Regions from separate parts of the Brooklawnia cerclae genome, predicted to be linked through region 1. Evidence: riboswitches for the same ligand, from Rfam matches in the RefSeq annotation. Region 1 holds a riboswitch; the other holds the start of a gene.
The links. A riboswitch is a leader RNA that binds a small molecule or an ion and turns the genes downstream of it on or off. The one in region 1 is predicted to bind FMN.
Positions count from the first base shown of each region.

Region 2: another riboswitch for FMN. It lies ahead of FB473_RS18230 (ABC transporter permease); the one in region 1 lies ahead of ribD (bifunctional diaminohydroxyphosphoribosylaminopyrimidine deaminase/5-amino-6-(5-phosphoribosylamino)uracil reductase RibD).

Region 1 is NZ_JAAMOZ010000001.1:1,230,853-1,234,251, forward strand. It holds gene hisS (histidine--tRNA ligase) at 1-771, shown strand, start outside; FMN riboswitch at 862-995, shown strand; gene ribD (bifunctional diaminohydroxyphosphoribosylaminopyrimidine deaminase/5-amino-6-(5-phosphoribosylamino)uracil reductase RibD) at 1,165-2,178, shown strand; gene FB473_RS05920 (riboflavin synthase) at 2,178-2,834, shown strand; gene ribA (GTP cyclohydrolase II) at 2,831-3,399, shown strand, end outside.
Region 2 is NZ_JAAMOZ010000001.1:1,507,846-1,511,244, reverse strand. It holds gene metX (homoserine O-acetyltransferase MetX) at 1-144, opposite strand, end outside; gene FB473_RS06950 (ABC transporter substrate-binding protein) at 329-1,330, opposite strand; gene FB473_RS18230 (ABC transporter permease) at 1,327-2,148, opposite strand; FMN riboswitch at 2,239-2,371, opposite strand; gene FB473_RS06940 (MFS transporter) at 2,388-3,399, opposite strand, start outside.

The DNA of each region.
Region 1 (3,399 bases):
GCGGTGCTCCAGCGCGTCGACAAGTTCGACAAGATCGGCCCGCAGGCCGTGAAGGAACTGCTCACCGGCGAGCTCGGACTGTCCGGCGACGTGGCCGACAAGTGCGTGGAGCTGGCGACGATCAGCACGGACGACGCCTCGTTCGTCGATCGGGTGCGCGAGCTCGGGGTGCACTCCGAGATGCTGGACGAGGGCCTCGACGCGCTGGCACGCGTCCTGTCGGCCGCGAACCGCCGGCTTCCGGGGCGCATGGTCGCCGACCTGAAGATCGCTCGGGGCCTCGACTACTACACCGGCACGGTGTACGAGACCGAGTTGGTCGGGCACGAGGCCATGGGTTCGGTGAGCTCGGGCGGACGTTACGACGCGCTGGCCACCGATGGCAAGCGCACCTATCCAGGGGTCGGCATCTCGCTGGGTCTCACCCGGCTGCTCGGCCCGATGCTGGGCCGCGGGGAACTCGCCGCGTCGCGTCCGGTGCCCAGCTGTGTGCTGGTGGCGGTGGACGACGACCAGACCCGGGGTGTGGCGATGGATGTGGCCTCGGCGCTGCGCTTCCGTGGAATCCCGTGTGAGGTGGCCGCCAAGGCCGACAAGTACGGCAAGCAGATCCGCCAGGCGGATCGCCGCGGGATCCCGTACGTCTGGTTCGGTGGGCTCCAGGGTGAGGTGAAGGACATTCGCTCGGGCGACCAGGTCGCGGCGGACGCCACGGTGTGGCAGCCACCCGAACGCGATCTTCGTCCCTCGGTGCTGGCCTTCGACGCCTGAGCGCGGACCCTCGGCTACGCGCCTGCCCACGCGACGAGCCGAGGGTGGACACGGGTTGTGGCGCGAGCTAGCCTGTGGCCAGTTGCACACCACGTGCTTCGGGGTCGGTGAAAGTCCGAACCGGCGGTGACAGTCCGCGACCCGGAACCCTGCTGAGCAGGGCGACGGTTGACCTGGTGGAATTCCGGGACCGACGGTGAGAGTCCGGATGGGAGAAGTACACGTGGCGCCGGGTTGTCCTGGCTAGGCCCGTCGGGCCTTCGCCGCGGCATCCCGGCGTGCAGGTCGTGCCCGTCCGACCTGAATCCCCGGAGCCAGATCTCAGGGGCTGAGGACATGGGCTGTCAGGCCGGCCGGGCACACGCCGCCGTATCCGACGGTGAGATCCGCGCGATGAGGCGCGCGTTAACGCTGGCGAGGCTGGGCCCGCTCCATGATCCGAACCCGCGGGTCGGGTGTGTTCTCGTCTCGACCGGGGGCGAGGCTCTGGCGGAGGGCTGGCACGGCGGGGCGGGAACCCCTCATGCGGAGGTTGCCGCCCTCCGGCGCGCTCGTGAGCGCGGCATCGACGTGCGCGGCGCGACGGCTGTGGTCACCCTGGAGCCCTGTGCTCATACCGGCCGGACGGGGCCGTGCGCCCGCGCGCTCGTCGAGGCCGGGGTGGGCCGCGTTCTGGTCAGCGTGGACGATCCGTCGGCGCTCGCCGGTGGGGGCGCCGGGGTTCTCCGCGCGGCAGGTGTCGACATGGTGACCGACGTCCTGCGCGCCGAGGGACTCGATCTGCTGGGCCACTGGTACGACGCCGCACGGCTCGCGCGTCCCTGGGTCGTCCTCAAGACCGCCACGACGCTCGACGGACGCGTCGGTGCGGCGGACGGCTCCAGCCGGTGGATCACCGGCCCGCAGGCACGAGCGCACGCCCACGGCGTTCGTGCGCGATCGGACGCCATCGTCGTCGGCATCCGGACGGTGTTGTGCGATGATCCCGCGCTGAGCGCGCGTATCCCCGGGGAACCGGAGGCCCATCAGCCGCTGCGGGTCGTCGTCGGCAGGCGCGACATCCCACCGGACGCCGCCGTCCACGGGCCCGGAGCCGACCTGCTCCACCTGCGTACGCATGATCCCGCCCGGGTGCTGGCCGTGTTGTTCGAGCGCGGCGTCCACGAACTGGTCGTCGAGGGCGGGCCGACGCTCGCCTCGGGATTCCTGCGCGCCGGCCTGGTGGACGAGATCCACGCCTACATCGCGCCGGTGGTGCTCGGCGCCGGGCCGGCGGCGATAGGCGACGTCGGCATCGGCACCATCGCCGAGGCAGCACGCTTCACGACTCGGCACTGCGAACGTCTCGGCGACGACGTCCTGATCGTCGCCACATCCGCGCATTCATCCAACGACAAGGAGTATTGATGTTCACCGGAATCATCGAGGAACTGGGCACGATCACCTCCGTCCACCCCGAGGACGGCGGCGGCGTCTCGCTGGCCATCCGGGGCCCGCTGGTCACCGGCGATGCCAGGCGCGGCGACTCGATCTGCGTCAGCGGGGCATGCCTCACCGTCGTCGACCGGAGTCGTGGCGATCAGCGGCCGGGCGACGGCGAATTCTGCGTGGACGTCATGCCGGAGACGCTGCGGCGCACCGCCATCGGGACGCTCGGCGTGGGATCTCGGGTCAACCTGGAAAGGTCCGTGCGCGCCGACGCGCGCCTGCACGGGCACATCGTCCAGGGCCACGTCGACGGTGTCGGTGAGCTCACGGAGCGCCGGGACGAGGACGGATGGATCCGGCTGGAGGTACGGGTCCCGGACGCGCTCGCGGGCCTGGTCGCCGAGAAGGGCTCGGTGGCCCTCAACGGGGTGTCACTGACGGTGACCCACGTCGACGGCTCGTCACTGGGCGTCGCGCTGATTCCCGAGACGCTGCGCGTCACGAACCTCGGGCTTCTCGCCGTGGGTGATCCGGTCAACATCGAGGTCGACGTGTTGGCGCGCTATGTCGCGCGGCTGCTGGAGGTGGACCCGGCCCGGGCCGGGGAGTCTCCGGCGGAAGGGGACGACCTGTGAACCGCGAACAGCAGACCGCAGCCGGCGATGTCCCTGTCTCGCAGGCCGGTGACCGTATGGGGCAGGCCCGGCGTCGCGTCGAGAGAGCGCTGGCAGAGCTGCGACGGGGCCGCCCCGTCCTCGTCGCGGATTCGGCGTCGCGAGAGGACGAGGTCGACGCCGTCCTCGCGGCGGACCTGGCGACTCCCGCCTGGATCGGTTGGATGGTTCGCCGGACCTCGGGATACCTGTGCGTCCCCATGACCCGGGAACGGACCGATCGCCTGGAGCTGCCGCTCATGGTGCCGGGGAGCCAGGACCGGTTGCGCACGGCATACACCGTCACCGCGGACGCTGCGACGGGGGTGAGCACCGGCATCAGTGCCCATGATCGCGCGCGAACCGCCCGTGTGCTCGCGGCCGGCGAGACCACCGCGGGCGATCTCACCAGGCCGGGTCATATGCTGCCGCTCCAGGCCGTGCCCGGCGGGGTCCGGGAGCGCGGCGGGCACACCGAGGCGGCCGTCGACCTGTGCCGACTGGCAGGACGAGCACCGGTCGCGGTCATCGGCGAGCTGGTCAGGGA
Region 2 (3,399 bases), 280 kb from region 1:
GGCGTTGAGCGTGCCATAGGTCTCGTAGGCGACGACGACCTCGTCCAGCTGCTCACCGCTGGTCAGCACCAGGGGATTCTTCGCATCGAACAGCTGGACGTTCCTGGTCTCGACCACCCCGAGCCCGTCCCCGAATTCCGGCATCAGCGTGCGTCGCGGATCGGGGTCTCGGGCCTGCTCGGCGGACAATCAGGCATCGGTCGCCTTTCTGGATCGCTGGAGACGGTCGTGAGCGTTGAGTCGTCCCTGGACAGGGAACTGCCGCCCTTGAAGGTACACCCGTCAACAACCCTGCTCCAAGAGCCCCGTCGACCGGGGCGTCTCGGCGCTACCCCTCGGTGATGACGGTCGAGAACGCCTCCTCGGCCGGCACCTCCTGGCTGACCAGACCGTTGGACGCGAAGAACGTCGCCATGCGACCCCAGCGCCCCGCGTCCTGCTGCCCGAACCGGTCGCTCTGGTAGAGCGGCATGGTTGCGGTGAGGGTGGCTTGTGCCACCGCCTTCTGGTCGTCGTCGGTGAGGGTCGGGATGTACTCGCTCGACAACTCGACCGCCTGTGCAGGGTTCTGTGCGCAGAAGGACGCGCCTTTCTCGGTCCCGGCCAGCAACGCCCTCAGGTCGTCGGGCCGGGCGGCCAGCGTGTCGTCGAGAGTTCCGAACCCGACGCTGACCAGCGGCGGATCGTCCACGGTAAGGGTGCGGATCGCGAACCCCGCCTCGCCGAACCGGACGACGTCGTTGTTGACGTAGCCGACCACCGAATCCACCTTCCCACCGGTGAGGGCGGCGTGCTGGGTGTAGCCGATGGACTGGATGTCGAGGTCGTCGCGGGTGAGGCCTGCTTGCGCCAGTACCGCGAGCAGGCAATACCAGTTCTCGCCGTATTCGCCCGGCAGCCCGATGCTGTGCCCGCGCAGGTCGGACAGGGACCGCACCGGTGAGGCATCCGGGACGATGACCGCCACCGGGTACTGCTGGTAGAGCGTGGCGAAGTCGACCACCGGGATGCCCTCGCCCCGAGCCTGCAGCATCTCGCCGCCGCCCGCGTAGACCACGTCCTCGTCGCCGGTCTGCAGCGCACCCAGGAGCTGCTCGTTGGCCCCGTGGTGGCGCAGCGTCACGTCGAGCCCGGCCTCGGCATACCAGCCCTGCTTGTGCGCGACGTAGACCGGGGCGAACTGGATGTCGGGCACGTAGGTGAGCCCGAGGGTGAGCGCCGTGCCGCCGCCGGACGACGAGGACGCCGACGAGCCCCCGTTGTTCGGCGCGCAGGCGACCAACCCGGCTGCCGCGGCGACCCCCAGGAAGGCGCGACGGGACAGTTTCATAGTTGTTTCTCCTTCTCGATACGGAACAGGGCGCGCCAGTGCGGGCGGGAGGCCAACGGATCGGCCAGCCATTCCACGCCGCTCATGGTCAGATAGATGACGATGGCAAGAACGCTGAGGACGACCAGGGTCGCGAAGAGCCCCACGGTGTCGTTGGACTGCGACTGCACCGCGAGCCTCTGCCCCAGACCGCTGCCTCCCATGACGAGCTCGCCGACCACGGCCCCCGTGATCGACAGAGTGAACCCGTTGCGCAGGCCGGTCAGGGTGGCCGGGAGGGCAAGCGGCCACTCCAGCCAGCGGGCCAGTTGCGTCCGCCCGGCCCCGTCGACCCGTGCCGCGTCGATGACGTCGCGGTCGATGCTACGAAGCCCCAGCACCGTCGACAGGACCACGGGGAAGAACACCATGACCGAGCACAGGAGGACGACCGGCAGCGTCCCGTATCCCACCCAGAGCACCAGGAGGGGCGCGAGAGCCACCGCGGGGATGGCCTGGGACGCCGCGAGATAGGGCGACAAGGCCGCCTCGGCGACATGGTTGTGGGCGATGAGGTAGGCGATGGGCAGCGCGACCGCGGCGGCCAGCAGGCACCCCAGCGCGGCCTCCCACAGTGTGACCAGTGTCGGTGTCACCATCCGTCCCTGTGACAGGTCACCCGCCAAGCGTTCGACCACCGAGCCCGGCGCGGGCAACAGCGTGCGCGGGATACCGCCCGACCTCGCCAGAATCCACCACGCGACGAGCACGACGAGCGCGAGCAGGACGGGGGCCGCGACGCGCACACTCCATGGAGCACGACGATGATGGAGACCCATCGGCTGCGGCTTCCTCCCGGTCAGTCCCGGGGTGCACGCAACCGAACGACGCCCGATCGCGGACGCGGCCCGCGACGAGACGCTCGGACGCGACGTGCTCCTCCCATCCGGACTCTCACCGTCGGTACCGGAATTCCACCGGTTCCACCGCAGCCGATTCTCACCGGTGCGGGTCGCGGACTGTCACCGCCGGTTCGGATTTTCACCGACCCCGGGCACGTACGTTCTTGCTCGCCTCACTATACGCGCCGGTCACGAGGGTAGAGAACGGCGACCGCCACCAGAGCGAGGAACACGGCCAGCGTGCTCGCCATCAGGCTCAGCCGCATGCCCTCGATGAACGCGGACTGCACGACGCCGTCCAGCCGCGAGCCGACGTCCGCGGGCAGGTTGGGGATCGCCTTGATGGCGGCGGCCATCGATTGGAGCACGTCGTGCTGCCATTGCCCGAGTTGGCCGAACACGTCGCTGGACTCGACGACGTCGCGATACCGCGCCGACAACAAAGCCCCGATCACGGCCACGCCGAGCGCGCTTCCCACCTGCATGAGGGCGGTGTTGGTGGCCGACCCGACCCCGCTGGCATCCGGGGGAAGAGAGTCCATGACCGCCTGGGTCGCGGCGGGGACGAGCAGCCCGGCGCCCAGACCGAACAGCAGGGCCCCGGGCAGCAACTGGGTGAAGGTGGTCTGCGTGGTCGTGGCCGACAGCCATCCGAAGCCCGCGACCACCGAGCCGAGGCCAACCAGCACCGTCCGCTTCAGGAGGATGTGCTGCATCAGGTGGGGCGCGGCCATCGCGCCGCCGAACATGGCCGCGGCAACGGGCAGGATGCGTACGCCGGTCTCCAGCGGGCTGTAGTTCAGCGAGAACTGGAGGTACTGGGTCAGGACGAACAGCGCCCCGGCCCCGCCCGCCGTGACCAACCCGGAGACGGCCACGGCGACCGAGAAGCGGCGGTTGCGGAACAGCCCCAGCCGCAGGATCGGGTGCTGCGTCTGCGACTCGCGGACGACGAACACGACCATCAGCACCGCGCCACCGAGGAAGGCCGCAACCACCAGCGGGGAGAACACGCCCAGCCCGGGCGCGGAGATGACCGACCAGCACAGCAGTGCGAGGGCCAGGATCGACAGTGCGGCGCCCGGTGAGTCGATGCCGGCACCGGTCTTCCTGGGCTGCCCGTGGGGCAGCACGACCAGGCCGCCGACGACGATGACGAGTGCGACGGGCACGTTGATGAGGAAGATC